DNA from 3 places in the Lentibacillus juripiscarius genome. Region 3 is predicted to be linked to each of the others. Evidence: riboswitches for the same ligand, from Rfam matches in the RefSeq annotation. Region 3 holds a riboswitch; each other region holds the start of a gene.
The links. A riboswitch is a leader RNA that binds a small molecule or an ion and turns the genes downstream of it on or off. The one in region 3 is predicted to bind thiamine pyrophosphate.
Positions count from the first base shown of each region.

Region 1: linked by a shared signal. The riboswitch ahead of tenA (thiaminase II) and the one ahead of tenA (thiaminase II) in region 3 are both predicted to bind thiamine pyrophosphate.
Region 2: linked by a shared signal. The riboswitch ahead of thiW (energy coupling factor transporter S component ThiW) and the one ahead of tenA (thiaminase II) in region 3 are both predicted to bind thiamine pyrophosphate.

Region 1 is NZ_JBHUNA010000022.1:27,522-38,088, forward strand. It holds gene ACFSUO_RS10905 (NUDIX hydrolase) at 798-1,427, shown strand; gene ACFSUO_RS10910 (ZIP family metal transporter) at 1,481-2,296, opposite strand; gene tenA (thiaminase II) at 2,696-3,382, opposite strand; TPP riboswitch at 3,466-3,566, opposite strand; gene guaC (GMP reductase) at 3,671-4,654, opposite strand; gene ACFSUO_RS10925 (Eco57I restriction-modification methylase domain-containing protein) at 4,818-7,136, shown strand; gene trhA (PAQR family membrane homeostasis protein TrhA) at 7,216-7,863, opposite strand; gene ACFSUO_RS10935 (LLM class flavin-dependent oxidoreductase) at 7,991-8,989, shown strand; gene ACFSUO_RS10940 (aromatic acid exporter family protein) at 9,041-10,063, opposite strand.
Region 2 is NZ_JBHUNA010000005.1:64,699-75,265, reverse strand. It holds gene ACFSUO_RS03150 (DNA alkylation repair protein) at 1-20, shown strand, start outside; gene ACFSUO_RS03145 (hypothetical protein) at 259-597, shown strand; gene ACFSUO_RS03140 (acetoacetate--CoA ligase) at 940-2,922, shown strand; gene ACFSUO_RS03135 (hypothetical protein) at 2,987-3,862, opposite strand; gene ACFSUO_RS03130 (WD40/YVTN/BNR-like repeat-containing protein) at 3,840-4,799, opposite strand; gene panF (sodium/pantothenate symporter) at 4,962-6,404, opposite strand; gene ACFSUO_RS03120 (YhdT family protein) at 6,401-6,685, opposite strand; gene ACFSUO_RS03115 (DUF4064 domain-containing protein) at 7,021-7,449, opposite strand; TPP riboswitch at 7,651-7,767, shown strand; gene thiW (energy coupling factor transporter S component ThiW) at 7,852-8,343, shown strand; gene thiD (bifunctional hydroxymethylpyrimidine kinase/phosphomethylpyrimidine kinase) at 8,379-9,182, shown strand; gene thiM (hydroxyethylthiazole kinase) at 9,183-9,953, shown strand; gene thiE (thiamine phosphate synthase) at 9,957-10,565, shown strand.
Region 3 is NZ_JBHUNA010000034.1:10,244-20,810, forward strand. It holds gene ACFSUO_RS13885 (OPT/YSL family transporter) at 1-1,344, opposite strand, end outside; TPP riboswitch at 1,601-1,705, shown strand; gene tenA (thiaminase II) at 1,835-2,515, shown strand; gene ACFSUO_RS13895 (transposase) at 2,606-3,181, opposite strand; gene ACFSUO_RS13900 (xylulokinase) at 3,673-5,166, shown strand; gene ACFSUO_RS13905 (DMT family transporter) at 5,246-6,112, opposite strand; gene ACFSUO_RS13910 (ketopantoate reductase family protein) at 6,368-7,291, shown strand; gene ACFSUO_RS13915 (BCCT family transporter) at 7,572-9,107, opposite strand; gene ACFSUO_RS13920 (glycine betaine ABC transporter substrate-binding protein) at 9,716-10,567, opposite strand, start outside.

The sequences.
Region 1 (10,567 bases), on a different contig from region 3:
TATGTGGAGTAATCCAACAGCCGTGTATCGACTCATAGGCTGCCTGAGGGCAGGTAGTACTAGGATGCGGAATGCTGCCTTCAACTTCAATAGGCAAATAAACTATTTCGCATAAGACGCCGGAGAACCTGGGATAATCAGGTTCAAGATATAGTCAGTGCCATGTGAAAGCATGGAAGAGCACGTCCCACCGTCTCCACCAATACATATGTTGGTGGTTTTATTTATTGTTTTTTAATAAAATTAATGTATATACGGATATGACCAATGCAATTATAGAAATAAAAAGCGAAATCCAAAGCATATTATCACTTCTTCCTTGCGTATTTTTCGTAAATAGTTTACTCTTAGAGAAGAATATGGGAGGAGAGGTATTTAATCCTCTCCGTGGGTTCTTGGACTTTCTCTATTAATGAGGGAGTCCATTTTCTTTTTTCGTCTTGTTAAAATGACGGCTGTCAAGTTAATAACAGCAACTGTCAAATTAATAATAGACGTTAAAAGAATTAAGACGTCTCCATATCTACCACCCCCTTTCTAAAAGGGGGATATTCATTTTACCATACCTTATAAAAAAGAATAGTCTTTTTCTTTAAAAAATTATACTCCGCAGAAACGTTATCCTCTAAAAGAAAATACTACCTTTACCGGTTTGGCAAACTCCTATAAGTGCGAGTGTGGTGACTTCTGCACCCGTCGATGTGTCATTTTCACCGGGTTTTTTGAACAACCTCTATAAGTAAGTATGATTGTTGTTCTTGTACATAGACCTGTATAATGAAAAGTGTGTGACGGAGGTGTGTGAGTTGGATATAGGAGATATTACTACGAAGTTAAAGCATTATCGTCCATCTATTCTGGGACGGGAACAATACCGTGAATATGGCGTTCTCATTCCAATCGTTGAAAAGGATCACGGTGAACCCTATATTTTGTTTGAGGTTCGAGCCATGCATATGCGCAGTCAGCCGGGGGATGTTTGCTTTCCGGGCGGGAAGATTGACAGCTGTGATTCGGATGAGCGTCAATGTGCGATTAGGGAAACGTCGGAGGAATTGGGGATTGAACAGTCAGCGGTAAGCGATGTTTTCCCGTTTGATTATCTCGTTTCCGATACAAGAATTGTCTATCCGTTCGCCGGCAGAATTATAAATCCAGAACAGATTCAGCCAAATCAGTCCGAAGTGGAACGGGTGTTTAACGTACCACTGTCATTTTTTTTGGAAACTGAACCAGAAAAATATAAAGTGGCATACCAGCCCATGCCTGAAAAAGACTTTCCTTTTGAACTCATCCAGGGCGGGAAAAATTATAACTGGAATGAGCGCAGCAGGGATGAGCTTTTTTATCAGTATGATGGGAATGTCATTTGGGGTCTGACCGCCATGATTATGTATCATTTTGTCGGGCTGCTAAAGACGATGTAGGTTGTTTGGGCAAGAGGGGTGGGAGCGGGACAAGGGACAGTCCCCGCGTCCCGTTAACCTAATGCAACATCGAGAATCATCATGATGGCGAATCCGAACATGACGCTCATGGAGGCAAGGTCTTTATTGCCGTTTTCCTGTGAGCTTGGGATGACTTCTTCAGCCACGACGAAAATCATTGCTCCTGCCGCAAAACTGAGTGCATACGGCAAAAGGGGCTGCATAATAGTAACCGCCAATGCTCCAATGACACCGGCTATCGGTTCGACCATGCCAGACATCTGTCCATAAAAGAAACTTTTCCTTCGTGCCATTCCTTCACGACGAAGCGGCATCGAAACGGCCAATCCCTCTGGAAAGTTCTGAATTCCAATGCCGAGAGCTAGTGCAATGGCACCGCCGAGTGAAGCCATTGGCAGATCGGCGGCAATTGCTCCGAAAGCAACACCAACAGCAAGCCCCTCCGGAATGTTATGCAATGTAACTGCCAAAACAAGCAGCGTACTCCGTCTTTTTCTTTCCGGGTTGATTCCTTCAGCCTGATCCATCTTTAAACCCGGATGAAGGTGCGGGAGTAATTTGTCTGCTCCCCATAAGAAAAAGCCACCAAGCAAAAAGCCAATTGCGGCGGGAACCCATGCTGGCACAGGACCTCCCTCCGCCTTCTCTAATGCTGGCGCAAGTAACGACCAGAAACTTGCGGCAATCATGACACCGCCGGCAAAACCAAGCATACTGTCCATAAAACGCTGATTGAACCCTTTTGTTGTGAAAACCAGTGCTGCACCTAATGCAGTCATGCCCCATGTGAAAAGAGTAGCAATCGTTGCCTGTGCGATTGGATTCAATTCCAGAAAAAAATCAAACATAATTAATGCTCCTCTCCTATATTTTGATCCGTTAATGGTCAGAATATGTTTCAATGATTAAAAATTGATTAATTATGGCATTTTTGTTTTGTGCACACCTAAATGTTTACCTAAGGAAACTTTTATTGACTATGGAAAGTATACACCTGCTCCAGTTGGATGTCAATTGCTTAAGGGCTGTCCCGCAGGTACTTAGAAAGACTCAGCCATTCCATCTGTCGCATGGCGTGTGCCGAAGTATTCTTGTGAGGTCGTCCACACTTTCTCTTTTTGACGTTATAAAAAAACGCAAAGACCGAAAATTCGTCTTTGCGCCTGTGCTGAGACTGTTATTTTAAAACTAGGTATTGTATGAAAAAACTTCCCCCTAAATTAAAAGAAGGAAGTTTACGAGTTATGTTATACAGTTGGTTCGACTGGCCAGAATGATTTATTTTCGGCCATATTCCAAAACATATATTCAAAATAACTTGTCTTTACAATAATTTCTTCTAGTTCTTTCTGTTCATGCTCAGGTTTTCCTTCCGCGATATTATTAATAAGGTTGATGCAGTCTTCCGCGATTTTTGTGAATTCTTCCGACGAATACAATTTAACCCAATTTCCATAAAGCTCATGTTCGGTTGCACCTGGCCATGTGGCAAGTTCTTTTCCGATAAAATTATAACTCCATGCGCAGGCCAAAACCGATGCGATCGCATTTTCAACGCCGCCGTTTTGCGCTTTATTTAACATATAGCTTGTATAGGCTGTAACTGTAGCGGACGGTTCGGTTGCTTCCAATTCCTCATTTGAAATGCCGAATCTCGCTGCGTACTCCCGGTGTAAATCCATTTCATAATTCATTGTACCGGAAAGTAAATTTGCAAACATCGTCATTGTCTTTAAGTTATGCGCTTTTGCAGCTCCAATTGCAAATACGCGAGAGTATTCAATTAAGTAAATATAGTCCTGTTTCATATAGTGCTTAAACTTTTCTTCATCTACATTCCCTTCGCCGATACCTTTGACAAAGGGATGCTCCAAATAAGAATTCCACAAAGGTTTTACCCGCTCAAAAACGCGATCACTGAATTTTTGTTCCATAGTAAATAGCTCCTCTCCTATTTCACTAGGGGGAGCATAAAAAATCATTTACCGCTAAAGCAAAACTGACTACATCCATAAATCCTTCATCATTTCCACTTCCCTACGCTAGTATGAACTAGATCAGGTTCAAAGGGTCAAGACTTACCTTTCTCAGCAATGCAATGCTCCCCTAGTGTTTTTTTAATTATTCAGTTAGCTATTATGGTATACGCAAATAATACGTCTGTCAATTCCTGTTCCTTTGTAAAATGAAATATGGTGCAGGTGTTTGCGTTGGTTCCATGACTAATATACTTTATCCCCATTAAATATGGAGTTTTTCACGACGACATAATCCACATGACGGATCGCTTCTAAACTAGACCCACCGGCATAGGATATGGAGGATTGCAGATCCTGTTCCATTTCCTGCAATGTATCTTTTAACGAACCTTTATGCTCCACGTACATTTTCTTTCCTTCTACATTTTTCTTTTCACCCTTTTGGAATTCCGAAGCTGAACCAAAGTATTCTTTATACCGTTTCCCATCTTTTTCAACTGTTTCACCAGGGGATTCATCGTGACCGGCAAACAGGGAGCCAATCATGACCATCGTCGCACCAAAACGGACGGATTTTGCAATATCGCCATGTGTCCGGATACCGCCATCAGCAATGATTGGTTTAGTCGCTGCCTTGGCGCACCATCTTAGTGCCGCTAATTGCCAGCCCCCGGTTCCGAAACCCGTTTTTAATTTTGTTGTGCATACTTTTCCAGGGCCTATACCAACTTTGGTTGCATCTGCACCAGCATGTTCCAGTTCTCTTACAGCTTCCGGTGTGCCAACATTACCAGCAATCACAAAACTGTTTGGCAAATGTTCTTTAATGTGGCGGATCATGTTGATGACCGCATTTGCATGGCCGTGCGCAATATCGATGGTAATGAAATCCGGTATAAGCTGTTCATTCGCAAGTTGTTCAATAAACGGATATTCTGTTTGTTTAACACCGACGCTGATAGAAGTGAACAATTCGCGTTTGTTCATATCCTGAATAAAAGCCTGACGTTTATCTGGTTCAAACCGGTGCATGACATAAAAATATCCGCCGGCAGCCAGCTCAGCCGCTATGTCCTCGTCCATAATCGTTTGCATGTTGGCCGGTACAACCGGAAGTTTAAACGTATGTCCAGCTAAAGTAATGGATGTGTCACATTCAGATCGGCTGTTCACGACACATTTGGCCGGAATCAGCTGTACATCTTCATAATCGAATACGTTTTCCATGAATATCTCTCCTAATAAACGAATGTTATATTAAAAATCAAATTAAATGTTCGTACATTTCGTACTATACACGAATCGTTTTGGTATGTCAAAACTGGACGATCACTTATACTATTTGTGCTATAATGTGGGTGATTTGCACCATTTATAAGCGGGTGAAACAATGCGGTATACTACACTGAGCAGGAATGAAACAGATAACCGGTATCACAATAGGGGTACAGAACACGATATTTTCAAAGCTTTTTATCAGGACTATCAGGAGATCCGGGAAGAATTGTTCGGGCATTTACGGAAACATAATAGAGAATGCAGCAATTTAGTTATTTTTAAAAAGGCACAAAAAATTCTAGATCGTGTTATATTCATTTGTTTTTGCGAGGACACTGGCCTGGTGTCAGCTCATCTATTCCGGGATATCGTTCAAGCCAACGAACAATCGTCTGACAGAAATGGAACAACTCTATGGGCTCAGCTGAAAGAATGGTTCGATTCGATTGATAAAGGAAATCCAGAGATGGGTATCAACGGGATCAATAGCGGCCTATTTAAGAAAGATACCGAATTAGACAAACTAGTTATTCAAGATGATATTTTTTCGTCGTTTGAAAAGATAATCAATTATGATTTTTCGACAGAGCTTCATGTGAATATACTAGGGCATGTTTTTGAACAGTCGATCAATGACATGGAAGCCATAAAAGCGGAAAACCTGAACGAAACATTGAATCCGGTGGGAGGGAAACGGAAGAAGGATGGAGTATTTTATACATCTTCAGGTGTTACCAGACTATTACTGGAGGAAACATTGAACAGCTGGATAGAAGATAGAAAAGGAGAATTGCCGGCAGAGGAGGACAAAACTTTTTACCATGAATTGCAGGAACGGCTGGAATCGGTTAAAATTCTTGATCCCGCCGCAGGAAGTGGCGCATTCCTGAATACGGCGTTTGATATGCTGGTTTTGGAAATGGACAAAATCAATAAAGAATTAGGTGCAACGACCAGCTATCGCTCTGTCCTGAATAATAATTTGTTCGGTGTCGATTTGAATGTAGAGAGCATTGAAATATGCAAGCTAACGCTGTGGCTTAAAACCGCCGGCAAAACGAAGCAGTCGGCATCATTGGCTGACAACTTCAAATCAGGAAATTCAATTATTACTGATCCGGCGGTTTCCAACCAGGCATTTGACTGGCATAAGGAATTTCCGGAGATTATGAAGGCGGGCGGGTTTGATATTGTTATCGGCAATCCGCCATATGTTTTCGAAAGGGATAAGGCATTCACGGATGCGGAAAAAGCGTATTTTCGTACCTATTATCACTTGGCTGACTACCAGCTTAATTCCTATCTGTTATTTATCGAACGCTCGTACCATTTGCTGAACGACGGCGGCTGGTTTGCATTTATTGTCCCTAATACATGCCTGACGATTGATTCCTTTAAAAAGATGCGCCGATTTTTACTGGAGCATACAGGCAACCTGAAGATTATCAACATATACGAACCCATGTTTGAACAGGCAGATGTGGATACGTGTTTTATCATTTTCCAGAAAACAGCACCGACAACGGTGAAGTTAGGTGAATATGGTAATGGCAAGACGGATATTGTCGCCGAAGTACAGCCGGATGCATTGCTCGATGACGAAAGCATCATTAATATTTCACTGATGAAAAACCGCCGCGCTCTGGACATCATGAAAAAGATAGAAGGAGGCAGCCGTGAATTAGGATTAATTGCCACAGTGAAATCGGGACTGGTGGCATACGAAGTTGGCAAAGGTGAACCACCCCAGACAAAAGCAATGAAAGAAAACAGGGTATACCACAGTGACCATCAAATAGACAATACATATTGGATGTATTTGGAAGGGCGGGATGTGTGCCGCTATTCTATGGACTGGGGAGGCAGCTGGCTTCAATATGGCCCGAACCTCGCCGCCAGACGGAAGGAGGAACTCTTCACGTCACCAAGGATTTTAGTAAGGCAGATTCCTTCCAAATCAACATATGCAATCCATGCTGTCTACACGGAAAAAGAAATAGTAAACGACCGTAACTCCAATAATATTATCGACTTTCAAAGAGACCCTATGTTTCTTTTAGGTGTAATCAATTCCAGGATCATGACGTTCTGGTTCATCTATAAATTTGACAAGTTCCAGCGCAGAACATTTCCGCAATTGAAAGTGAAAGATTTGGAAAAGTTTCCGGTCCCGGAAGTTTCGGAACAGAAAATGAAACAGATATCGGAAGCAGTTATACAAATGCTGCAAGTCCAGCGGGAAAAAAGCAATCTTTTGCATACCGCGAGACAGGATATGTATTCTAAAGACAAAGGAAAAGCGATGGGTGCACTGAATGTACAGGAAGAAAAGCTGAATGAACGAATCGATCAGCTCACAGCAGATGCGTTTGGACTGGATGAAGAAGACCTGAAGCTGATTGACGCCAATTTAGAAGAATGCTTGAAGTGATCTGTTCATTCGATAGACAAACCCCCCTGCGCATTGCCACAGGGGGGTAACATTATCGCAAGTCTCTGCCACTGCAGTATTAAAGCACGTAGCCGTACACACAGATGAAATGAAAGAGACTGCCAATCAGTATAAAAACGTGAAAGATTTCATGGAATCCCATGTGTTTAAATGACAAAAACCGTGGCTTGAGCCAGTAAATGAATCCGCCAATCGTATAAAACACACCACCGAAGAGAAGCATTAGCATGCCTGCAGTTCCGATAATCGGAGCAAGCAGCGGGCTGAAGAAAATGACAATCCAGCCCATGGCGATATATAATACAGTTGATAACCATCTGGGCGCATGAAACCAGACTAGCTTGAAAGTGACCCCAGCACAGGCGATGCCCGCTATTACCGCAAAGAGCACCCAGCCGGTATTGCCACGCAGGCTGATCAGACATAATGGTGCATAGGTTCCGGCAATCAGCACAAAAATCATGGAGTGGTCAACCCGGCGCAGAAAGGCGATTATATGATCCCGTGCAACCACCATATGATAGGTTGCCGAAGCGCTGTATAAAAGAATCATGCTTGTACCGAAGATAGTGACAGCGGCTACAGCAAGGATCGATCCGGATGTCTCCAGTGCTTTAACAATTAAGGCAGCCAAGCCAATGACCGACATGATTGCGCCAAATAAGTGGGTGAGCCCATTGACTGGCTCACGAATAGAAAAACTCAACAATATCAGCACCTTTTCACACGTTAGCAATTTTCCAAAGTATATACCAACAATAGATGTATAGCAATAGGATTTCAAATGAAAAGAAAGCTGCTGAGTTAATTTCACAGGAAAGAAGGTATCATGAATGAAATGGAGTATATTAGACCAGTCGCCTATTGCTTCAGGCAGTACTGCACAGGAGGCGTTGCACGCTTCTGTTGATTTGGCGGTTAAAGCAGACGGATTAGGGTATACACGTTATTGGATTGCAGAGCATCATGATATGGGTGGTCTGGCGTGTCCGAATCCCGATGTGATGCTTGGAATTATCGGTTCAAGAACAGAACGCATTCGAATCGGTGCAGGTGCTGTCCTCCTTCCGCATTATAAGCCGTTCCGCGTGGCGGAGACGTATAATTTGCTGGCGACACTGTATCCAGACCGCGTAGATTTGGGCATTGGGCGAGCGCCGGGCGGATCTGCGGAAGCATCAATGGCTCTTTCTGGAAACTTTTTGGAAAATGTGCGGCATATGCCGGAATCACTTGATGAATTGCGCAAATTTTTACAGCAAGATTTTTCCAAAGATGATATGTACGCTAAAATAAAGCCGTCACCTGTACCGGAAGCACCACCGGAGGCGTGGCTGTTGGGTACAAGTGAAAAGAGTGCAATTTTGGCGGCAGAATACGGACTGCCGTATGTGTTCGGCCATTTCATGAGTAATCAGGATGGTCCGAGCATTATGCAGCGGTATGCGAAAACAATGACGGAAAAGCACCCGGACAAAGAAGCAAAAAAGATTGTAGCAGTATCCGTCATTTGTGCTGAAACAACAGCTGAAGCGGAAGAACTCGCCATGAGCAGTCAGTTGTGGAGCGTTCAGCAGGCGAAAGGGGAGGGAGATGGCAAATTGCCTTCCGTGGAAGAGGCGAAAAATTACACGTACTCCGATGAGGACATGGCTATGGTCCGCAAGATGCGTAACCAGACCATTGTTGGCAATCCTGCTGAGGTGAAACAGGAGCTTGCCCATTTGAAAACACAATATAACACGGATGAATGGATGATCCTGACCAATACGCACTGCTATGAAGCAAGGAAAAACTCTTATGAACTGCTGGTAAATGAAATCCCGGGCTGAGCTCTACTGCCTGTGCAGAGAGTATTAGCCCAGGGTTCACGGCTCAATCTGTTATTGTGGCTCTAACTTGTAATATCGCTCAACCAGATGGTAGATAGAGACAAGCTCATACAGCAAAATTAATTCCGGCCGAAAACTGGTTGGGTGCTGTTTCTTCTTGATTGTGATTTCCTCATTATGATCCCAGAACAGGCCGGTTAGTTGGTGCAGCCACTCCGTATGCTCCTTCTTATAATATAAATTGGGGTCTTTCAGTGACGCCGCAAGTTCTTCAGCTGCATTACGGATGGCGAGCCGCTTCTCAGCAGGGAGTTCCATCGTGCTGAACGATGTATGAATCAGATTATCGGTATGATAATGAATCAGCCGCAGCCGGACAAGCTGCTCCTGTTCAGCTTGAAATCGCGTCCATTCACTTCCGGCAAGCGGGTGATATTTTGCCTCTTCTTTTTGAAACTGAATAAGCTCCTCCGTCTGGTGGATAGCTTTGTCAATCTGATCCGTCAAGTCCTGTTCCACGACAACCACCTCGTGTTCATCGTCCAGAATATCACAAAAAACCTTCTCAACTGCAATACCCGTTTTATATGCAATCGAGTACACCCGTTTGGTGATTTCCTGTGTGTAATCAGGAGGCAGCACAAACATATTGACAATAGTGGATACAGCAAGTCCAGTCGTTGTTGTGCCGAGCCGAATGAAGAAGGACATTAAAAAATTGCTGTGAATAACTTCGACCATGGCTACGGAAGTCAGTGTAGCGACAAGCAGTCCTGCGTGCAGCTTAAGCCGGAAACAGGTCACAATTGTAAATACAGCTGCCAATGTGTACGTCAATGGTGAATTGCCGAAAAAAGAAATAAAAAGTACTGCATATGCCGATCCTATTGCCGATGCCGGAAACCGAACAATTCCTTTCTTAATGGAATCCGATACAGTCGGTTCTATTGAGACAATCGCTGTAATGACTGCAAAAACAGGCGGCCAGTCCAGCAACAGGCAAATCCAGGCTGTAATAAAGATGGCGACACCGGTTTTGATGACCCGACTGCCCGGCAATTTAACATGTTTCATCTATTTCATCTCCAAATATAACTCCGTCAATCTCCTATTTTTACAATTTTATCGCCCGTTTGCAACCATTTTCAAAAACGTAAGGTCATTAGATAAGGCTGTTTTCTAAAAGATTATTGCTTTTCGCGTCATTCCAGAGAATGAAACCTGCTTAACAATTTCTATATAATGCGACATAATTACTGAAGTGTTTTCTATAAGTACGACGATTTCTCGCCCACAGTCCGGGATCGATGCGGGTGGATGCTTTCCGCGGGCACGGCTTCAGCCTCCTCGCGGAAAACCGCCGCTGCGGGGTCTTCAGACTCGTGCTGTTCCCGCAGGAGTCACCACCCTCCACTCACCCGGACTAGGAAGTGGGATCATTCGTTTTTCTATCATAATTCCTACTCCAATCAATAAAACCAGCGAAGGAAATACACGGAGACTCCTGTGGGAGCAGAGGCCTAGATGAGACCCCGCAATGCGCAAGCACAAAGCAAGACTTCACTGAGTAATCTGCGA
Region 2 (10,567 bases), on a different contig from region 3:
AGCACGACCGGAACAGCTGATGGCGGTGCCTGTCACCACCCGAGTTTTGTCGAATTTTGTCAATATACCCAAGAACCTCAAGTCATCGACCCCGAATCCTTCGAGAATAACATTTATACCTCCCCACCGTTTAAGTGGGGTGTTTTTTCTCTGGAAGATTCAACTTAACTGTTCCTATTTCTGTAACTCAATTTTGTTGCTCCCTGTGTCATCGCATGCTATAGTGTAAACAAGCTTATTGAAAAGGAGGTGAGAGGGTTGGAAAACATGCTCCAGCAGTTAATGGATGAAATGAAGGATATCAAGGTCAATATGGCGACCAAAGAGGACATCAATTACGTTAAAAAAGATATTGAACAACTTGATGGAAGCGTCAATTACATTCAAGGGGACATCAAACAAATTAAAGGGAATATCAAACAACTTGAAGAAAAAATCGATCAAAATGCAGAAGGAATTGATCGCAATTTCAGTCAAGTCGCGTTGAATTCAGAAAAGTTACACTGTCTATATAAAAGCAGTGAACGACAGGATAAATCGCTGGAAACCCTTGCTTTACGTTCCATTGAGCATGAAACAAAACTAAGAAATTTATAGAAAGAGAAGTACCTCAAAACACTTGTATTTTGCGCAGGAGTGACTTTCCTCGACAACCCCTAATCGGTTCATTCTCGTAGGCTTTGAGTTCACAAATGATCTGGCTTTCATCTTCCTTTCAACGGCTACGCACATTACTACAGTAATCATTGAAGAATATTCCTTTCCATTTTCCGGCTCTCAATTCAACAGACCTTTCTCAAATATCATTCGAATTATTCAGCTGCCTCTGCCTATTCCGAAACCCCATCCAAATAAAAGACAACGACAGTCAACCTTTACACATAGAAAACGGTTTCATATAATAGTTATAATCGAAGAACTAAGGGAGGGGGCAGAAATTTGAGTGAAATAAAGGAAGGAACACTGCTGTGGGAGCCGAGCGAGAAACGAAAACAGCAGTCCAATATCTATCATTACATGAATTGGCTGAAAGAACATAAAAACAAGACCTTTAACGATTATCATACACTCTGGAAGTGGTCGGTCGAGGAACTGGAAGATTTCTGGACCTCCATCTGGGAATACTTTGACATCCAGGCAAAACAGCCATATGAAACCGTGCTCACATCGCACGAAATGCCCGGAGCTAAGTGGTTTCCTGAGGCAACCATTAATTACGCCGAGCATGTTTTTCGAAACTGGGATGACAATGAACCTGCCATCATCCACGCCTCCGAACTCCGGGGGACGGAAGAAGTAACATGGCAGCAGCTTTACCGGGATACATCTGCCATGCAGCAGACGATGAAAAAACTCGGCGTCACCAAGGGCGACCGTGTTGTTGCCTATGTGGCGAATACCTATGAATCTATCGTGGCCTTTCTGGCAACCGCAAGCCTTGGTGCCATCTGGTCCAGTGCATCCCCTGAGTTCGGGACGCAAAGTGTCATTGACCGCTTCAAACAGATCGAACCAAAATTAATGGTAACCGTTGACGGCTATCGCTACGGCGGAAAGGATTTTGACCGGACTTCCGTGATAGAGGATATACAATCTGAACTGCCGGGGCTCGAAGCTACCATTGTTATCCCTTACTTAGACGAGAACCCGAACACTGGCCAATTAAAAAAGACCATCTTATGGAAGGATGCCACAAACACACCAGGAACATTGACATACGAATATGTGAACTTTAACGACCCATTATGGGTATTATTTTCGTCAGGGACAACCGGCAAACCGAAACCGATTGTTCAGAGTCAGGGCGGTATATTGCTCGAACACCTGAAGGCTTTGACCTTCCATGCGGACCTTAGCAAAGGTGATCGTTTCTTCTGGTTTACAACAACCGGTTGGATGATGTGGAATTTCCTTGTCGGTGGACTCTTAACCGGCAGCACAATTATTTTGTACGATGGAAATCCAGGATATCCGGACAAAAAGATGCTGTGGAAATTCGCCCAGGACACAAAAATGACCTTGTTCGGAACAAGTGCCAGCTTTATTACCGGCTGCATGAAGGACGGACTGGAGCCCGGCAAAGAGTTCGATTTGACCCGTCTTGAAAGCATCAGCTCAACCGGATCCCCGCTGCCGCCGGAAGGGTTTCAATGGTGCTATGACAACGTGAAGGAAGACCTCTGGATTGCCTCAGCAAGCGGCGGAACCGATGTATGCACAGCATTCATTCTCGGAGCACCCATTTTGCCGGTGTATGCCGGTGAGCTGCAGTGCCGCGGCCTGGGGGCAAAAATCGAAAGTTTTGATGACGACGCAAAGCCGCAAATCGAGGAAGTCGGCGAGCTTGTACTAACTGAACCATTCCCGTCCATGCCGATTTATTTCTGGAATGATCCGGATGGCAGCCGTCTTCACGATAGTTACTTCGACGTATTCCCAGGTATTTGGCGGCACGGTGATTATTTGAAGGTCACCGACCGGCATACATGCGTCATTTACGGACGATCCGATGCCACCATTAACCGCGGTGGTATCCGTATTGGCACAAGTGAAATTTATCGAGCCGTTGATCATGTCAGGGAAGTGAGTGACAGCCTGATCGTCGATGTTCCTAAAGGTGATGGTGATTCGTATACACCACTGTTTGTCATGATGAAAGACGGCACGGATCTGACCGAATATATAAAGAAAACAATCAAAAATGAAATCCGGACACAATGTTCACCAAGACACGTGCCAAGCGGAATCTATCAGGTACCAGACCTGCCAAAAACACTAAACGGCAAAAAGCTGGAAATTCCAATAAAGAAAATACTGATGGGCAAACCCGTTGACCAGGTCGTTAATAAAGGATCCTTGAGCAACCAGGGCGCACTGGATTATTTTGTCCGGTTTGCGGAAGAACGATTTGAAATAAAGTAATTAGAAAGAGGATGTCTCGATGGCATCCTCTTTAAATAAATGGTTTGTTAGTCTACTAAGTTTTTCACCCACCCGTGTTAAATGTGTTGGACGTCTTAAATTGCAGTGTTATGGGCTTATTTTCTTTCATGGTTGCTTTATATAAACTAATATTACCAGATGGCGGTGTGGAAGCTGCAGAATCAACTTTAAAATTCTCATTTAACGATATGGTCCAGACAGCTTCATCGTCTTTCATCAATACAACAGCAAGTGTCCCAAACTGCTGAATGTGATCCCAATCAAACAATTCTGTTTCACCATTTTGCGTAACAGTAATCCCCTCTTGGTCACTGATAACCTCAGCATTACCGCCTTCCCACTTACCATGAATTTCGGCTCCAACATAATAATACGATCGGCCACTGCCACGATCACCATAAGTACCGATGAATTGCTGAGTCTTATGGTCAGCCGTTTTATACGTTACTGCTGCAACATCATTCGCTAACCATTCCACTTTCATTTTGCCATTTGTTTGATAAGGCAATTTTTCTTTCGGACGAGCAAGAATACCGTAATAGGACCTATAGTAAACTGCCTCCCCACTCGTTGTATTCTCTTTAATCGATAATACATGTTTAAAATCAGGTGAGAGGCTTGTTGTATTTTTGATTTCTTGGTTACTTGCAACAAGCATCCCCCCATTAACCATAATGAAAAGAATGACAACACTAACACCAATCCATTTCCACTTTTCAATTAATGGGAGGAGAAGCAAAATGGCCAGAGCTAAACAAATAACACAGAAAATATTAATGATGTAAAACAGCCGATTATCAATATACTCTACTTGAAAGCGTTCATGTACGAAAAAGTATCCCATTTGCAAACAGAAAAAGCCAATAGCAAACAAGAAAAGTAGCCATCCAGCAATTTTAATAAGGTTCTTCTGTTTCATTTGGCTTTACCTCCATTGAAAACTCCCACGTTTTACCGTTATCCGTTGAAATGAATTTACCCTTCACTTTTCCACCTTCATAATCACCATTCGGTCCTTGATTAAGGAGAACCGCCAAATGATCGCCTTCTTTAAAAGGCATCTCCGCGCTAACAAATACTTTGTCATATTCTTCCGGCACGTTAAATTTTGCCTTATTCCAGGTGTTTCCGGCATCTTGGGTTACATAAACATCCGGTGCTTGAGGATTAATAGTTCCAAACGATAGAAATCCCGTATTTTCATCGGTAAACCCACCGTCTGAAATCAATCTTGTTACATCGGAATTATTTGTTTCCTCCCATGTTTTTCCGCCGTCATAGGTTAGAAAAACACTGGAATATTCTTGTGACATCGTGCGCCCGCCGGAAATAATGACATAGCCAAAGTTTTCATTGAGAAATGCTATTTTCCGAAACCGCATGGCAGGAAAATGCTCCGTAACAACTGCCTCTTGCCACGTTTCACCTTGATCAAGTGAATACGTCAGTAAAATTTCTTTATCATTCCAGTCCGATCCCTCTGCATACAAAAATGCAGTACGATCCTCCGTTAGAATATAGCTATTTTCAATCAGTTCCTGTTTATTTCCGCGATATTCTCCGTCAAATAATTTATCTTTTTCAATAGGAACGGTAATCCAATTGTTCCCTTTATCAAATGTGATGCTTAACTGATCGTTTTGTAAAGAATAGTCGATGGCGTCTTCTGCATACAGTGGTTGTTCTTTATCGGATTGTTGTTGTTCTGATTTATTTTTCGATTCCCCGTTATGTTCCCATTCAATTGTTTGAGGGCGCTGCGGAGGTGTTATCTGAGTAGACGTTTGATAAAAGATGGTAGCAATGATTAAGCCAATCATCATTAGACCAGACGCACCAAAGACAAGGTTTTTCAAAGCGTAGACTCCTTTTTGCCGTTATTAATAGGAATTTTCCATTACAAATATTTTCCTTTTAAACTTTTATTTCAAGGAATTTCTAAAAATCATTGTATTTTTTTCGGACTCATGAACGGGGTGAATTCCGTCCATCACGCAATTCACCCTGTTTCCGTCAAGCTATAATGCTTCCTGCCCCAGCACTTTCTGCCGCGTCCCCAAACTCACAGCCACATACGCAACGAACGCGAGCACGACCGGCAGTACGACTGAATGCAGTCCGAATGGCTTAGGGAAAAATGTATCCGACAGAATATACAACCCGACACCGGTTACCATGGAGGCAAGTGCCCCGTATTTATTTCCTTTTTTCCAGTACAGCCCCATCACGATCGGCCAAATAAATGCCGCCTCAAGACCGCCAAACGCGAACAGATTCAGCCAGATAATTAAATCAGGCGGATTAAGTGCCATCAAGAAGACGATAACACCCAGAATTGCTGTTATACCGATACTCAGTCGTTTCACCCGCTGCTGGGATGCTTTGGGTTCCACATAATTTAAATAAACATCTTTTACGATTGCGGAACTCACCAGCAACAGTAAGGAATCCACCGTTGACATAATTGCTGCCATAGGTGCCGCTAGTACTATACCTGCCAGCCAGTTTGGCAAAACTTCCAGCGCAATGAGCGGCATAACCTTATCTCCCACTTCGATGCCTGGCAGGATCGGCCGAGCAAACACACCAATCAAATGCATGTTTAGCATAATCACACCGACAACAATTGTCCCGATAATCAACGCGCGATGCATCGAACGGGAATCTTTATAGGACATCGCCCTGACTGCTATCTGCGGCAAAGCGACAACCCCGACACCGACAAGAATCCAGAACGACGATACAAATGCCGGTGACAGGCCGCCATCCGCACCGTATGGGGTGATCAGATTTGGATTTTCAGCAGTGAGATCGGATATAATATTGGAAATACCGCCTCCAGCAACAATAGTCGCTACCAGCAAGATAAGCGTGCCGGCAAACATGATTGTCCCTTGAATAGCATCCGTCAGCGCTACGGCCCGGAAACCGCCGATAGTCACATAAATCAAAACGAACAGCGCAAAAATAAATAAGGCTGTCGTATATGGGATACCGACCAATGATTCAATCAGACGGGCCCCGCCAATCCACTGGGCTGCCATTGCAGAAAATAAAAAGATAATAATACTGAATGCCGAAAACAGGACAACCCATTTGGACCGGTAACGCTCCTTCAAAAAATCAACCATGGTCAGCGCTTTATATTTTCGCGTAACAATCGCAAATTTTTTACCTAGTACCATTAACACAAAATACCCTGTCGATACTTGTGTCATCGCTAAAAGTACCCAGCCAAGCCCTTCCGTATATGCCGTTCCCGGACCGCCAATAAAACTGCTGGCACTGCCATAGGTAGCTGTCATCGTCATCGCCAGAACGAACCCGCCGAGACTCCTTCCGCCCAAGAAATAGTCCTGCATAAATGTATTGGACGCTTTGATATACTTCCCGGCCCACATGCCAACGCCAAATATAACCAGCAACAACCCGATTAATGGAACTAATGCCTGCCAATTCATGTCTCTTCTCCCTCTTCTTCAAATGAAACTTCCACAAACCATTTCTTCACCACAATCGTGACCAGTACTGCCATCACAATGAACCCGAGCACACAGCTATAAAAGAACCACGCCGGCAGTCCGAAAACATACGTGTAGTCGGACGGATCCTCCCCGCCAAGTCCATAGGCAAACGCAAACCACCAAATAAAATTAAAGATAGCCAGTCCCACCCCAAATAAAGCTTCCCGGTTGGCAACTTTATACCGTGGGTCGCTCTCGGACGTATTTTTTTTCTTCACTCCCATGTACCTCCTTTTAACGCTTTCCAAAATTCGAGCCCAATTTACAAACTACCTCTTATTAATATAACGGATAGAATAGCTGATTGTAAATATTCGAAAAACTCCTTTCACCCTATCATAAAGCCGGGATTCAAAACACAAGCAAAATAGACGGAAATGTCGTACATGAAATAATTGATATCAAAAGAGAAGAATTGAAGAAAAAATGGGTTTATGTGTGTTTTGTGGTCGTGATTAACTCGAATATTCGTTTATGACTATTAAGCTGAATTTCCTTCTTTTTCATCAATATTAAAAAGAGTAACCATTTGAGTTACTCTTTTTTAACAGGTCTATTCCACTGTTATTGGTTCTTGCTTTTTCCGTGCCAGACACATAATGCCCGCAATCAGGTAGAATAATCCACTGAATATTCCGGCGCCAGCGGTTACAACCGCACCAAGAACGGCAGTCACAATCAAAATAATACCGGCAGCTTTTGGATTTTTGTCACCCTTCATAAGCACAATGGAGACGATCCCCAAAATAAGTGCCAGCACTGAAACAATAATCAGAAACCAGCCGCCGCCCTGGAACATTTCCAGCATAGCATCCATATCACCTGCTGCCACTTCCGGCTGTTGCTGCCTGACTTCTTCTTTCGTCTGATCCCAAATTGCTTCATTGTTAAAGAGCCAAACCATAAATGCACCGACCGCGGCAAAGAAACCATAAATCAAAATGCCAACGATGGTTAGTACAATTTCTCCTGTTCTGTTCATGCCTATACCTCCCCGAGTCATCTTCTGCTACTCTATGCATTCCTTGGGCTGCATTATTCGAGTCAGCATGCTTTCTTGATTGTATCATAAATCCATTGTTGCTTTCCTCCATTAAATAGTGGAAACTTGTTTGAAACTTTGAAAAAGACATGACAAACTTACCTTACTTTGTTACACTTAAGTGGACTAAAAATATAATGCGAGAACTACTAGGGGTGCCCAGCAATCGTGGGCTGAGAGGAAAGGCGTTCTGAGCTTTCCGACTCTTACGGACCTGATCTGGTTAATACCAGCGTAGGGAAGTAGTCTGACAGAATTGCTATCAGCTATTTCAAGCCAGGTCCAGTCTATGGATCTGGCTTTTTTCGTTTGGATCCACCCCTTACCGAAAGGAGGGTCTACGTGAATCGGACACGGTTATTAACGACGATGGCCGTTTTTGTAGCAATTGGAACACTTGGTGCACAGCTCTTATGGTTTCCGGCCGGTGTCGCCAAGGCTTACCCGGTGCAGCACGCGGTCAACGTCATGGTCGCTGTCACACTTGGCCCCGGTCCGGCGGTTGTGATTGCCTTCATGATTGGCCTGCTCCGGAACATGCTTGGCCTTGGTACATTATTAGCTTTTCCCGGCGGCATGATTGGTGCCTTTCTAGCAGGTTACCTCTACAAAAAAACCGACAAAATAGCAATGGCTGCGGTCGGGGAAGCCGTGGGTACAGGAATAATTGGTGCACTGTTTGCTGTTCCATTTGCACGCGTGCTATTGGGCAGTTCTGCTGGTGCCCTTTTCTTCCTTCCTTCGTTTCTAGTCAGCAGTGTAACCGGGGCATTAATCGGCTGGTTTGTTGTATCCAAAGTCAAACAAGCCAGAATCATGGAAAACCATGTTTAAAAAAGAACTCCTTAAACAGAAAGGATGATCCATTCATGAACAAAGTCGAATCAGCATTAACCATAGCCGGCACAGACCCGAGCGGCGGCGCCGGTATCCAGGCCGACCTGAAAACCTTCCAGGAATTACAAACGTATGGGATGTCCGTCATTACATCGGTCGTCGCCCAAAATACAACAGGTGTCCAAGATGTGCAGCATATGTCAGGATCTATGATTAAGGAGCAGCTGGTGTCCGTCATTTCCGATATCCCATTCCAGGCATTTAAAACCGGCATGCTAGCTAACATTGAAATCATGGATGCCGTTGCAGAAAAGATTTGTGGATTGACTGTACCATATGTCATGGATCCCGTGATGGTAGCAGCCAGCGGTGATCCGCTAATTTCAGATGATGCCCAAACGTATTTGTGCGAAAAATTGCTCCCCCTGACGACGGTCACAACACCGAACATCCCAGAAGCAGAAGCAATCACCGGCCAAACAATCACAACACCGGAAGATATGCAGCAGGCAGCCAAACAGATTGTGCATGATTTTGGCGCGAGTGCCGCACTTGTCAAAGGCGGTCATATGCGAGGGAAAGCGGTGGACTTTTTATATGATGGGGATCGGATGCACACTTTTTCGGCAGACCGGATTGACACAAAAAACACACATGGAACCGGCTGCACCTATTCAGCAGCTATTACCGCTTATATTAGTCACGGGTATACATTACCGGAATCCGTGAAAAATGCTAAAGATTACGTAACCGCGGCCATTCGCCATTCACTTTCCATTGGCAACGGAAGCGGTCCTACCAACCATTGGGCACAGCGGATGGAAAGGGTGAAATAGATGAATCAAACAATCATCCAAGAGGTGCGTGAAACAACGCCGTTGATACACCATCTTACCAACCAGGTCGTAATGAACTTTTCAGCAAACGGCCTGCTGTCATTTGGAGCTGCACCAGTCATGGCAAAAGCTGAAGAAGAAACCGCTGAAATGGCTGCCAATGCAAATGGCCTCTTACTTAATATCGGCACCTTAACGTCACAAGAGCTTCCTGCCATGATTAATGCAGGTAAAACTGCCAATGAACGAGGGATCCCTGTTGTTCTGGACCCGGTCGGTGTCGCAGCAACCCCATTCCGGACCAATGCGGTAAAGAGGATTTTAAGTGACGTACAGCCAACGATCATCAAAGGAAATGCAGGAGAGCTTGCTCATCTCGTCGAAATTCCGTGGGAAACAAAAGGCGTCGAATCGGTTGGGGATGGCAATGCTGATGAGATTGCATTAAAGGTGGCCGAAACCTATCAATCTGCCGCAATTGTTACCGGAAAAACTGATGTCATATGCATCGGCAGCGAAGTCGTTCATAATCACACCGGCCATCCGATTTTAGGTAAAATAACAGGGGCTGGATGTCTGCTGGGCTCGATTTTAACAGCTTGCCTGACAACCAACAAATCTATTGAACAGCAAGCATTAACGGCCGTCCAATTTTACGGGTTGGCCGCAGAATACGCTGCTGAAAGGCCGGATGTCAACGGGCCGGGAACTTTTCTCTCCCATTTTATTGATGCATTAGCCTATGACCCTGCAAAACTGGAAAGGGAGTAATCAATGAATCTTAGAAAATACTTCATCATGGGAAGTCAGAACTGTAACCGCCGCGACCCTGCAGATATTCTGAACGAAGCAGCTAATGCCGGGATTACCGCTTTTCAATTCCGGGAAAAAGGAAAAGGTTCGCTATCCGGTCAGGACAAACGAAAATTGGGTTATAAACTCAGGGATATCTGCACCAGGCATCATGTATTGTTTTTTGTCAATGATGATATCGAATTAGCCGAAGCACTGGATGCGGATGGCGTCCACGTCGGTCAGGACGATATGCCGCTGGAAAAATTACGGGAGATATTTCCGGATAAAATCATCGGCTTATCTGTATCCAAGCAGAACGAAGCCGACAATAGCCCTATTCAACTGGCCGATTATCTCGGTGCAGGACCAGTTTTTGCCACATCCACAAAAGATGATGCAAAACAAGCAGTCAGTCCCGATTGGATTACAACATTGAAACGGCACTATCCCGGCATGCCGATTGTTGGAATTGGCGGGATCACAGACAGAAACGCTGCCACTGTCATGAACGCCGGTGCGGACGGGGTTGCCGTTATTTCAGCGATTACGAAAGCTGATGATATAAAAGCAGCTGTCGAAAACCTGTAATC
Region 3 (10,567 bases):
TGGCCCCATTGCACCATATGCCTCATGCATAACAAACAGAACAATAACGGAGACAACCGCTCCTATAATCCCACCAATGGATTCCGATATAATCTGCGCACGCGGATTGGTTCTCAGAATGTTACCGGACTTAAAGTCATTAAGAACATCACCTGTCAATCCACAAGCAATTGCCACAACAGCAGCAATTAAAAATGCTGCGATCACTGTCGTGTCAAGTATAAATGTAATCACCAACAAAATGATAATCCCAAACACTTCCATGGGATTAATACTTGTTTGGCCAGTAACCGATGCAGACATTGCGGTCATAATCCAAATTCCTAAAATGGTTAAAACACTAGCAAGCAATGTCATGTCTGTAAAGGTGGTTAAGAAAAAGGCAACGGCCGCAAACATAATTGGGGACCATTTTAAATTGATGTCACTTTGTTTCACTGCTTTTCCGCTAATCAGTGGACCATATAGTTGCTTGGCTTTAGGTAAAATCCCTTTAAATAGTATTCCTGCACCTGTGCCAACCATCAATCCAATGCCAAGACTATCTTTAAAGGCATTTGCCGCTTCCACATCCGAAAACCAGCCTTGAGCTACTCCAACGGGAATCAGGAAGAAGTACGAAAATACGGATCCCAGGAACCAAACTCCTGTCAAGAAAGGTCCGATTATATAACCGACTCCTAAATTCATAAGCGAAAACCGAAAGCCAAAAAAGATATTGTTTGCAGCAAGAGCCGTCGAGTTCCAAATACCGGGTATCCACCCTAACCCATCCCGAATGGCTGTGAAAATAGCTGCCAAACCAAGCGTGGCAAATAGTGTTTTGGCCTTTGAACCACCCTCATCACCTGTTAAAACAGTTTCAGCTGCTGCCACTCCCATTGGATAAGGCAACTTTTCCTGTTCCACAAAAAATTTCCGAACAAGTGCGGTGAAAATTACACCCATTATTGTTCCTGATAAAGTTACCGTGAGCAGCGTCCAGAAACTGATGCTGACATCTTGATTTAACATCCATAAACCTGGAATCGTAAATGCAAGACCGCCGGCAACCATACTTCCTGCAGACATAGCGGTATGGGTTACATTAATTTCATTTAGGTTCGTCCTGCCAAGCCCCTTTAACACCGCCATTGACAGCAATGCAACAAAAATAATCGGCCACGGTAACGACCCCATTCTTAACGCAACATACATCGAGCTGGTTGTAATAATAATAGAACCAAACGCACCAGTGATGATTCCTCTTATCGTTAGCTGCTCTTTAAATGATGAAGCATAACGGTGACCTTCCCCTGTACCTTCTACCGAGGAATCGGTATAATTTCGCTTCGTACTTTCCATTGTTTTTTCCCCTCTTGATAAATAAAGTGTTTCTCCCAATAGTTCCCTTATTCAAGCTTCAAAACAAAAAAGTACTAAGGACCCGTACCTCTTTGATAAATTCATTTAATACTTCGATAAATTCTAACAAATTCCTGCCCTTAAGATTTATTTATCGATTTCTATTTTAATTTTATAAGAGTTGTTCGACAAAATCCGGGCGGTGACAGGCACCATTTCCTTTTCCCTCCACCTATGTTACAGTATATTCGTATAGCGTTTTCACTAGGGGTGCCTTTTGAAGGCTGAGATTAGAGTGGACTCTAAGACCCTTGAACCTGACCTGGTTAGTGCCAGCGGAGGAAAGTGGAATTCAGCGTCAATTAAAATGGATACATCAAGCACGAAGTTTGGTTGAACCTATGTGCCATTCGTGTTCTGAATATTTTAAATGACCTCCCTTTCTCCTGGCGCGCCAGGTCAACATCAATGAAAAAGGGGAGGATTTTTTATGCGCTTTACTGAATCACTGCGTCAGGCAACAACGGAAAGCTGGGGGCAGAGTTTGAACCACCCATTTGTCCAGGGTATTGTGCGGGGGGATCTGCCGCTAGATACGTTCAAGTTCTACATTCTTCAGGACATTTATTACCTGAAGCATTTTGGCAAGGTGCATGCAATCGCCGCTTCGCAAGCAGAAGATTTTCAAGTGGCTGGTATGCTTGCCGAAAAGGCCAAAATGACGGCGGAAGCGGAGTTGACCGTGCACCATGAGCATGCAGAATTGCTGAACATCACCGATGAGGACATGAACCAGTTCAAGCCGGCGCCAACTGCCTATGCCTACACATCACACTTGTACAGAGCAGCACTTTCCGGACAACTCAGCCAGACCGTTGCCGCCATGCTTCCGTGCTACTGGCTGTACGCAGACATTGGAAAAACCAATCAGGATGCAAAACCCGGCCAGACCATCTATCAAAATTGGATAAATATGTATGCGGATAATTGGTTTCAGACATCAACGCAGGAGCAAATGGACTTGCTGGATCAGCTTGCTGAGGAAGCAAGCGACAAGGAAAAGGAAAAAATCAAAGAACAATTCGTAATCGCGAAAGAATACGAACTTGCATTTTGGGAAATGGCCTACACGAAAGAAGAATGGCTATCGGCCAAAAGCAGTACCGTCTGATTCTTGGCATAAAAATGGCATCCTTAAGCATGGGATGCCATTTTTGTGTACCCCCCCCCCATTGACCGGCCTTTGCTGGAAAGAATCTTATCAAGTGGAATTCGACAAAATTCGGGTGGTGACAGGCACCTCCTCACAAAATTCCCGATATCGCCGGCGCTTCTCCCACTCATTCCCCGGAAAGCAATCCAGGATAATGGCCGTATTCAGAAGACCATGAGTGGACGTGTGCATATAGTACCAGTAACTGCTCCACTGATAACTTTGGGCGTTTGTCACCATGCTGGCGTCCACTGGGTTCAAATGGATGTAACGGCTAACTTTGAGCATCGCCAGTTTCGATTCAGCTAGTCTATCATAATACCGTTTTTCAAAAACATGGCCGGTCACCTTGTTCTTCGTATTGTAATAATCAGCATACTGCTTATTGATGAGTGACATAACTTTGGAAAGAGGTTGTTCTTTGGAGCGTATTTGCAGGTGAAAATGGTTGGTCATCAAACAGTAGGAGATTAATTCAAAAGGAGCTTTCTTATTAATCTGTTGAAGGATGTAAAGAAAGGTTTTAAAATCACCTTCATCATTGAAAAGAGCGTCACGACGATTGCCGCGACAAACGACATGATAAAATGAATCCGGCACCCAAATCCGCTTTTTGCGCCCCATCGGTCCTATACCATCCCTTTCTGTATTTGATATCCAGGGAAAAGCCGCCCCATCCAGCTTCCGGAGTCCCCGCTGATTCATGAATTCCTAGCTTCCCAGTCCCGAACTTATCTGAACTGAGCTGAGGCAAAACTTCATTTGCACGCGATACTATCTGAACCCCCCCCTTACCTTCTCCTATCCCAAATCGATTAAGTATAGGATAAGCTCAAACCTGCCAAAGGTCAAGAACGTTCGTTCGAGGCAAAATTCATTTTAAAACCTTTAAAAAGAGGAACATTTCGGATTTGGCGAACCAACATTCGGTTAAAATCTCAAAATAACAAAAAGCAGCTGGAGAAAATGCCATTTTATGGAGCTTTAATTTTATATGGAATTCGTTCGACGTATTTCGACAAAGCTCGGGTGGTGACAGGCACCTCATCCTACGCTATGATAGAAAATAAAATCGTGGGCATTTATTCCGTAAAGACTTGGGAGGGGGATTCAACATGGAAACATACGTCGCTGTTTTTGATATTGGAACGGCTGCAATTAAGGGGATGCTGCTTGACAAACACGCTAGCATCACGGGAGAGTACACCGTTCTTTTGAATACATATCACGGTGAAAATGGTGAAATCGAACAAAACACGATTGACTGGTGGACTAAAGTAAAAGAAATTGCTAACAAATGGTGGACAAAAATACAGATTGATCCGAAGCAAGTAGAGGTGATTACATTTTCAGGCCAGATGGAAGACGTCATTCCAATTTCTGAGAAGCACCCTAACCAAAGAGCAATCTTATATTTGGATACCCGGGCAGATCAGGAGGCAACTATCATAAATGAAAAGCTTCCAACTATTCACAAAAAAACAGGAAACACTGTTCGTTCTTCTACACCGCTTGCCAAACTGCTTTGGTTTGAAAATCATCATCCTACATTGCATGAAGCAACCCAATGCTATGTGTTTAGCGCAAAGGATTCCGTGATTCATCAATTGACGAACGCCTTTGCGACAGATCCGACAACAGCTGCTACGACTGGGATGATGAATTTAACTACGCAACAATGGGAGCCCGAAATTTTGCAAATGTTTGGTATAAATGCACGCCAGCTCCCGACACTCCACAATTCAGAAGATATTGTTGGACTGGTGACGGAAACAGCTGCTGAAGAAACTGGTTTTTTTGAGTCCACGCCTGTTTTATGCGGGAGTGGGGATGCCGGTGCTTCTACACTTGGAGCGGCAGCGGTTAATCAAGGGGACACTTATTTCTATATTGGGACCACCGGGTGGGCTGCAATTATCCAAGAAGGAATGAGAAGAAATCCAAATATAAATGGTATTTTCAGCCTTGCCCATCTACCTAAAAACAGAACGATTAGTATTGCGCCATTATTAAATGCAGGGAATGTGCATCGCTGGGCCGTTGAAATGTTTGTGGGCAATGTGCAAAAAGACAAATATGCAGTATTTGAGCAACTATTGGAAAACGCAACAGCAGGCAGCAATGGCTTACTATTTCTCCCCTACTTAAATGGAGAACGTTGCCCGGTTCATGACACCGAAGCGAAAGGTGCCTTTTGGGGAATCGGACCAAATACAGAGAAAAGTGACTTAGCAAAAGCTGTGATGGAAGGAATTTGTTTTTCATTCAAACAGATAATCGACGTTCTTGTAGATGAGAGAGACCAAGGCATCCTCACCTTGATTGGAGGTGGTTCAAATAGTACTTCCTGGTGCCAAATTTTAGCCGATATAATAGGCCGTCCCGTACGTGTACCGAAAAACAGTGAATACACACCTGCTTTAGGCGCCGCCTCGTCCGGCTTTGTTAATATCGGCTGGGCATTCGATTATAACGACTTTTGTGAACGATTCTTAGCAACTGCTGATGTGAGAACATACAAACCAATTACGCAAAATTATGAAGTGTATAAAGAAAACTATCAACGGTATTTGAAACTTTATCCTAGTTTGAAGCCGGTTTATGAGTGACGCTGTATGGGTGAAAGATGATTTGAAACGACGAGCGCTTATTCGACAAAACTCGGGTGGTGACAGGCACCTGGCACCCCTACCCAACTTCCCGCTTATCCATCCGGTTGTTTTTCAGGAACATGTAAAACGACGCGCCGAATATGATGACATATCCGATAACACTGAGAATCGTCGGTATCTGGCCGAAAAGCACAATGCTCAGCAGGGCCGAATAAACGACAGTGGAATAAAAGAAAATGGAAATTTCACTGGCTGGTGCAAACTTATAAGCAAGTGTCACGCCGAACTGACCGACCGTGGCACACGCCCCTGCCAGAAGAAGAAGAATCCATTGCTGCAAGCTCATTGGTTCATAAAATACAACCGTGAACGGCAGCAGCACCACCGTTGTGAAAAACGAAAAATAAAAGACAACAGTATAATGTTTCTCTTTGTTTCCCAGTACCCGAAGAAGCGTGTAGGCACCAGCCGCAAACACGGCCCCGAGCACCCCAATGATGTAAGGGAACACCGCCACGGAAAATTCCGGCTGGATGATAAATAGTGCGCCGATAAACGCTATGAGAACGGCAATGACCTGAAACCGGCGAGTTGTTTCTTTCAGGAAAATCGCCGAAAATATGATAAGAATGAACGGACTGAGTTTATTCAGCATCTCCGCATCGGACAACACCAAATGATCGATAGCATAAAAGTTCAATACGATCCCAACCGCCCCAAGTGCCGAGCGGGAAAGCAGCAATTTCTGATTTTCTTTTTTGCCAAACAATCTTTCTTTATGATGCAGGACAAAACCTAATGTAATGGCCGCGGCAACAATGTTGCGAAAAAATGCCTTTTGTGCAGTAGGCAAATCCCCGGATAGCTTCACGAAAGCCCCCATCAGAGAAAAACCTAATGCAGATATTAATAATAGTACAATTCCTTTATTGCGATCCGACATCAGCTGTTCCTCCTGTTGTTTTTTCCTTATTACAAACACCTCATCTATGCTAATACAAAACCCGAAAAATCGAAAGGAATTTGTTCACGGAAACAGTTGGAGAAGCCCCTTTTCCCGGTGTTTGGAAGCGACAACCGAAGAGCCGGCTGAACGATTCGACAAAATTCGGGTGGTGACAGGCACCATATAGACAGACACCCCAAACTAACGTATTATTAAAAGTATTAAAAGTATTTTCATTAGAGGAGGGATTTTTTGCGGATTGTAGTGTTAGGCGCAGGTGCACTGGGGGCTTACTTCGGGGCGCGCTGGATGGAGACAGGAGTCGATGTCACCTTTTTGGTCAGAGAAAAGCGTGCAGCCCAAATACGCGAAAACGGAATCAGACTAAACAGTACGAAAGGGGATTATGTTGCGGCGAATCCACGAGTGGTCACCGATGCCGATGAAATCGAGGCAGCTGATCTCGTGCTCGTCAGCGTCAAGGGGTATCACTTAGATGGGACGCTTGATCAGTTGCGGACGCTAGCGGACAAGGGCGCTTGTGTGCTGCCGGTGTTAAATGGTATGGAACATGTCAGCCTGTTGCAAAAAGAGCTTGGCAAAAAAACGGTCATAGGCGGACTGGCGTTTATTTTTGCAGGATTGAATGACAAAGGGCATGTCGAACATACGGGCAATGCACATCAATTACTATTTGGACCGCTTGACGAATCGCAGAAAGTCATCTGTGACCAACTAGAAGCCATCAACCAGGATGCGGTGATCGACAGCCGGCAGACCGAGGACATTTCACGGGAACTTTGGAAAAAATATATGTTCATCAACGCTTTATCAGGGGTTACAACAGCGGCTAATTTACCAATTGGACCGATTCGCAATCATCCGGAAACGTTCCATATCGTCGAGATGCTCTTGCAGGAAATGAAGCAACTGGCAAATGCGTACGATGGAAAACTCACGGATGCCGACGTTACAGCAGCCAAACAGAACTTGAGCAACCTCGATCCGGAGGCAACTTCCTCCACGCATAAGGACCGCCGAAAAGGCGCAACGCTTGAAGTGGACCATCTGCACGGAGGCGCTGTCAGACTGGCTGAAGCAGTCAATGTGGCGATGCCGTATACCAGGACCGTGCTCGGGCTGGTCAAGCCATTTGAATACGGCGGCGGGAATTAAAATTTTCGGCAGCTAAGGAGGAGTCTGGGGGCTGCGCATCCGTTTGGGCGCGCCCCCTCTCATTTTTGGCGGACATCCCCAAATCAAGGCGGGAACAACCCGCTCTGAGGCTCCATTTCATTCAACTCAACACTTTTCGACAAAACTCGGGGCGTGACAGGCACCCAGCAAACCCACAAAAAAAGCCACCAGTTCTTGCAAACTAGCAGCTTTCCTTGACAATTTCATATAACATTTTTCGACAAAACTCGGGGCGTGACAGGCACCCCCCCATACCACTCTACAGGTTCTGCTCTTTGAAAAGTGTTTGACAGACACGCGGGGCTGTCCAGAATGTGGTCAGCATCAGCAAGGATACAGGAACGGCGGTCACCACAATAAAGGATTGCAGCGCGTCGATACTGGATTCGCCAATTGTTATCAGGACAGTTGCCACAAGTCCTATCAGGAAAGCCCAGAAAATACGCAATGATTTAGACGGGTCACCACTTCCGGTAATGGCCATCGATATCGTCAGTGACATCGAGTCGGTCGTTGTTAGAACGAAGATAATCGTTGTCAATAGAAGTAGAAAGCCGATAATCGTACCAAACGGCAACTGTTCCGCAATGGCAATCATCGCTGCTGGCGGGCCAGCGTTACTCAATGGTTCGGATACAGAACCCGCATTTTGCATTTCCTCGAACATCCCTGTACCGCCAACGATTGTAAACCAGAACGTCGTGACAACAGGTGCAATGACCGCAACAGCCGTCACAATTTCCCGTATCGTACGCCCGCGGGAAATACGGCTGACAAACATAGCCATCATCGGCGCGTAACCAAGGAACCAGGCAAAGAAGAAGACGGTCCATCCGCCAAGCCAAGCCCCGTCACTGCGGAACGTATTCATACCGATGAAGTTTTGTACATATAAGCCAAATGACTCCAGATACGAATCGAATATAAATAGTGCCGGACCAAGTATAATAATAGCCCCAACTAAAAACATAGACAGAATAACATTATAACTGCTCATGATCTGTATACCTTTATGAATCCCAGTAGCTGCAGAAATCCCAGCCACAACAACAACAACAATAATGATTAATGATTGCACATATATATTATTCGGGACACCAAACAAGGCATTCAGACCATAGCCAGCCTGCAAACCAAGAAATCCGATCGGACCAATTGTACCAGCCGCAACCGAGATAACCGAGAAGACGTCCACAAAGGTACCAAGGACACTTTTCTTCAAAATTTTATCGCCAAGAATTGGATAAAGCAATGCTCTCGGCTTTAGTGGCGTCCCACGGTGATAATGTGCATACATCAGTACAAAGGTGCCAAGTGTACCGAGTATCGCCCATGCAAGAAAGCCCCAGTCGACGAAACTAGTAGCAAGTGCAGGTGAAACCGCCTCTGCTGTACCAGCCTCAATACCAGAAAAATGGGGCGGCACCGTTAAAAAGTGACTCAATGGTTCAGCAGCAGCCCAGAATACGCCACCTGCCGCAAGTAATGTACACATAATAATAGAAATCCATTTAAAATTGCTCATTTCCGGTTTGTCCAACTTACCTAAGCGAATCTTCCCATATTTTGAATATCCCAGAAACAACGCAATAAAAAATGTCCCCAACATCAGAAATTGATAAATGGCTCCAAAATAAGTTGCGGACAAATTAAATAAATAATTTACACTTTCTGTAACCATCTCCTGATTAAACCAAGCGAGAATCACAAAGGCCAACAATGCTCCTCCACTTAGAAAAAGAACAGGTTTATCAATGATTTGACCTTTCTTATTCTTACTACTGAAATTCGTCAAAAATGAGTTCCCCCTAATTTTAAAAACTCACATCGCATGAGTGCCTTTTTCTACGCAAGCATACATTTGTGAGAACCAAAGATTAAAAATACACAATGCGTTACAATACAGGGATTAAGAAGACATGTCAAGTATCTGTGGAAATCGGTATGTGTAGAAATCGGCATGTGTCAACTTTTTCCTCAATATCGTTGTGCACCGATATCTCCGGCACTCTGTTTTTGTACGCTCTTCTCCCAGCTAACGCGCTGTCGCTTGGTGGCCGGCAAAGTAGATCATATACACGTGGGCGCTGTTAGGCTGGCTGAAGCAGTTGATGTGGCGTTGCCGGACACCAGGGCCTTGCTCGGGCAGATTAAGCCATCTGAGCACGGCGACGGGAACTAGAATTTTCAGCTGAGGAAGGGCCTGGGGGGAAATGCGGTTGGGTGCCCTCTCACTTCTGGCGGGCGTCTCCTAAGTTTGGGTAGGAACGCCCCACCGTTATATCGATTCACTCGACATCCTTCGACATAATTCGGGTGGTGACAGGCACCTACCACCCACAGGCACCTACCACCCGCCGCCAACACAAAAACAGGGCTGGCACAACAGCCCTGTTCTACGTTCTATTCTCTTGGTACGCCTTCAAGCCATTTGTCTACTTGATCAGGATTATTTTCCATATATTCCCGGACAACTTCTGCCGGATCCTGATCTTCCGCATGAACTTTCGGCATCATTTCGTTAATCATTTCATAGTTTTCATTATATTGCTCCAGCACTTTGTATGCTCTTGGGGCATCTTCTTCCAAACCATTGCGGGCTACCGTATAGATCTGGTCCCCATCCCCGCCGTAAATTTCCTTTGGATCTTCAAGCATTTTCAAATCCATTGTCCCGAAAATCCAATGCGGTTTCCAAAGCGGCACAATAATCGGTTCTTCATTCTCAGCGGCTGACTGGAGTGTTGTAAGCATTGCCGCTTCTGAGCTTGATGTCAGCTCCCAATTGTCGAGACCATACGCCTCAAATGCCTCTTCGGTATTTTGCATAATCCCCGCGCCTGGATCGATTCCGGTAACAGTCCAGTCGACTGACTCACCGAGTTCCTTATTACCTTTCAAATCTTCAATTGAATTAACATCCTTCATGTAACTCGGAACAGCCAGGGCCAATGGTGCCTTATCAAGGACTTGCTTGACTTTAACAATATCTTCACTGTATTTTTCCCAGTACGGAGCATGTGTCGCCGGGAGCCATGCCGATGTATGGAAATCAGTTGATCCATCAGCAACACTGGACCACATCGCTCCTGCCTCTACCTGTTTCAGTTCGACATTGTAACCGACTTCCTCAAGCAGCGCACCCAGCATATGTGTACTAATAGTTTCCCTCGCCCACGCAACGTAAGGCTGGGTTAAATCTTTCTGCCCCAGTTCAGGCCCTTCACTAGTTTCTTCGGATTTCTCATCATTCGA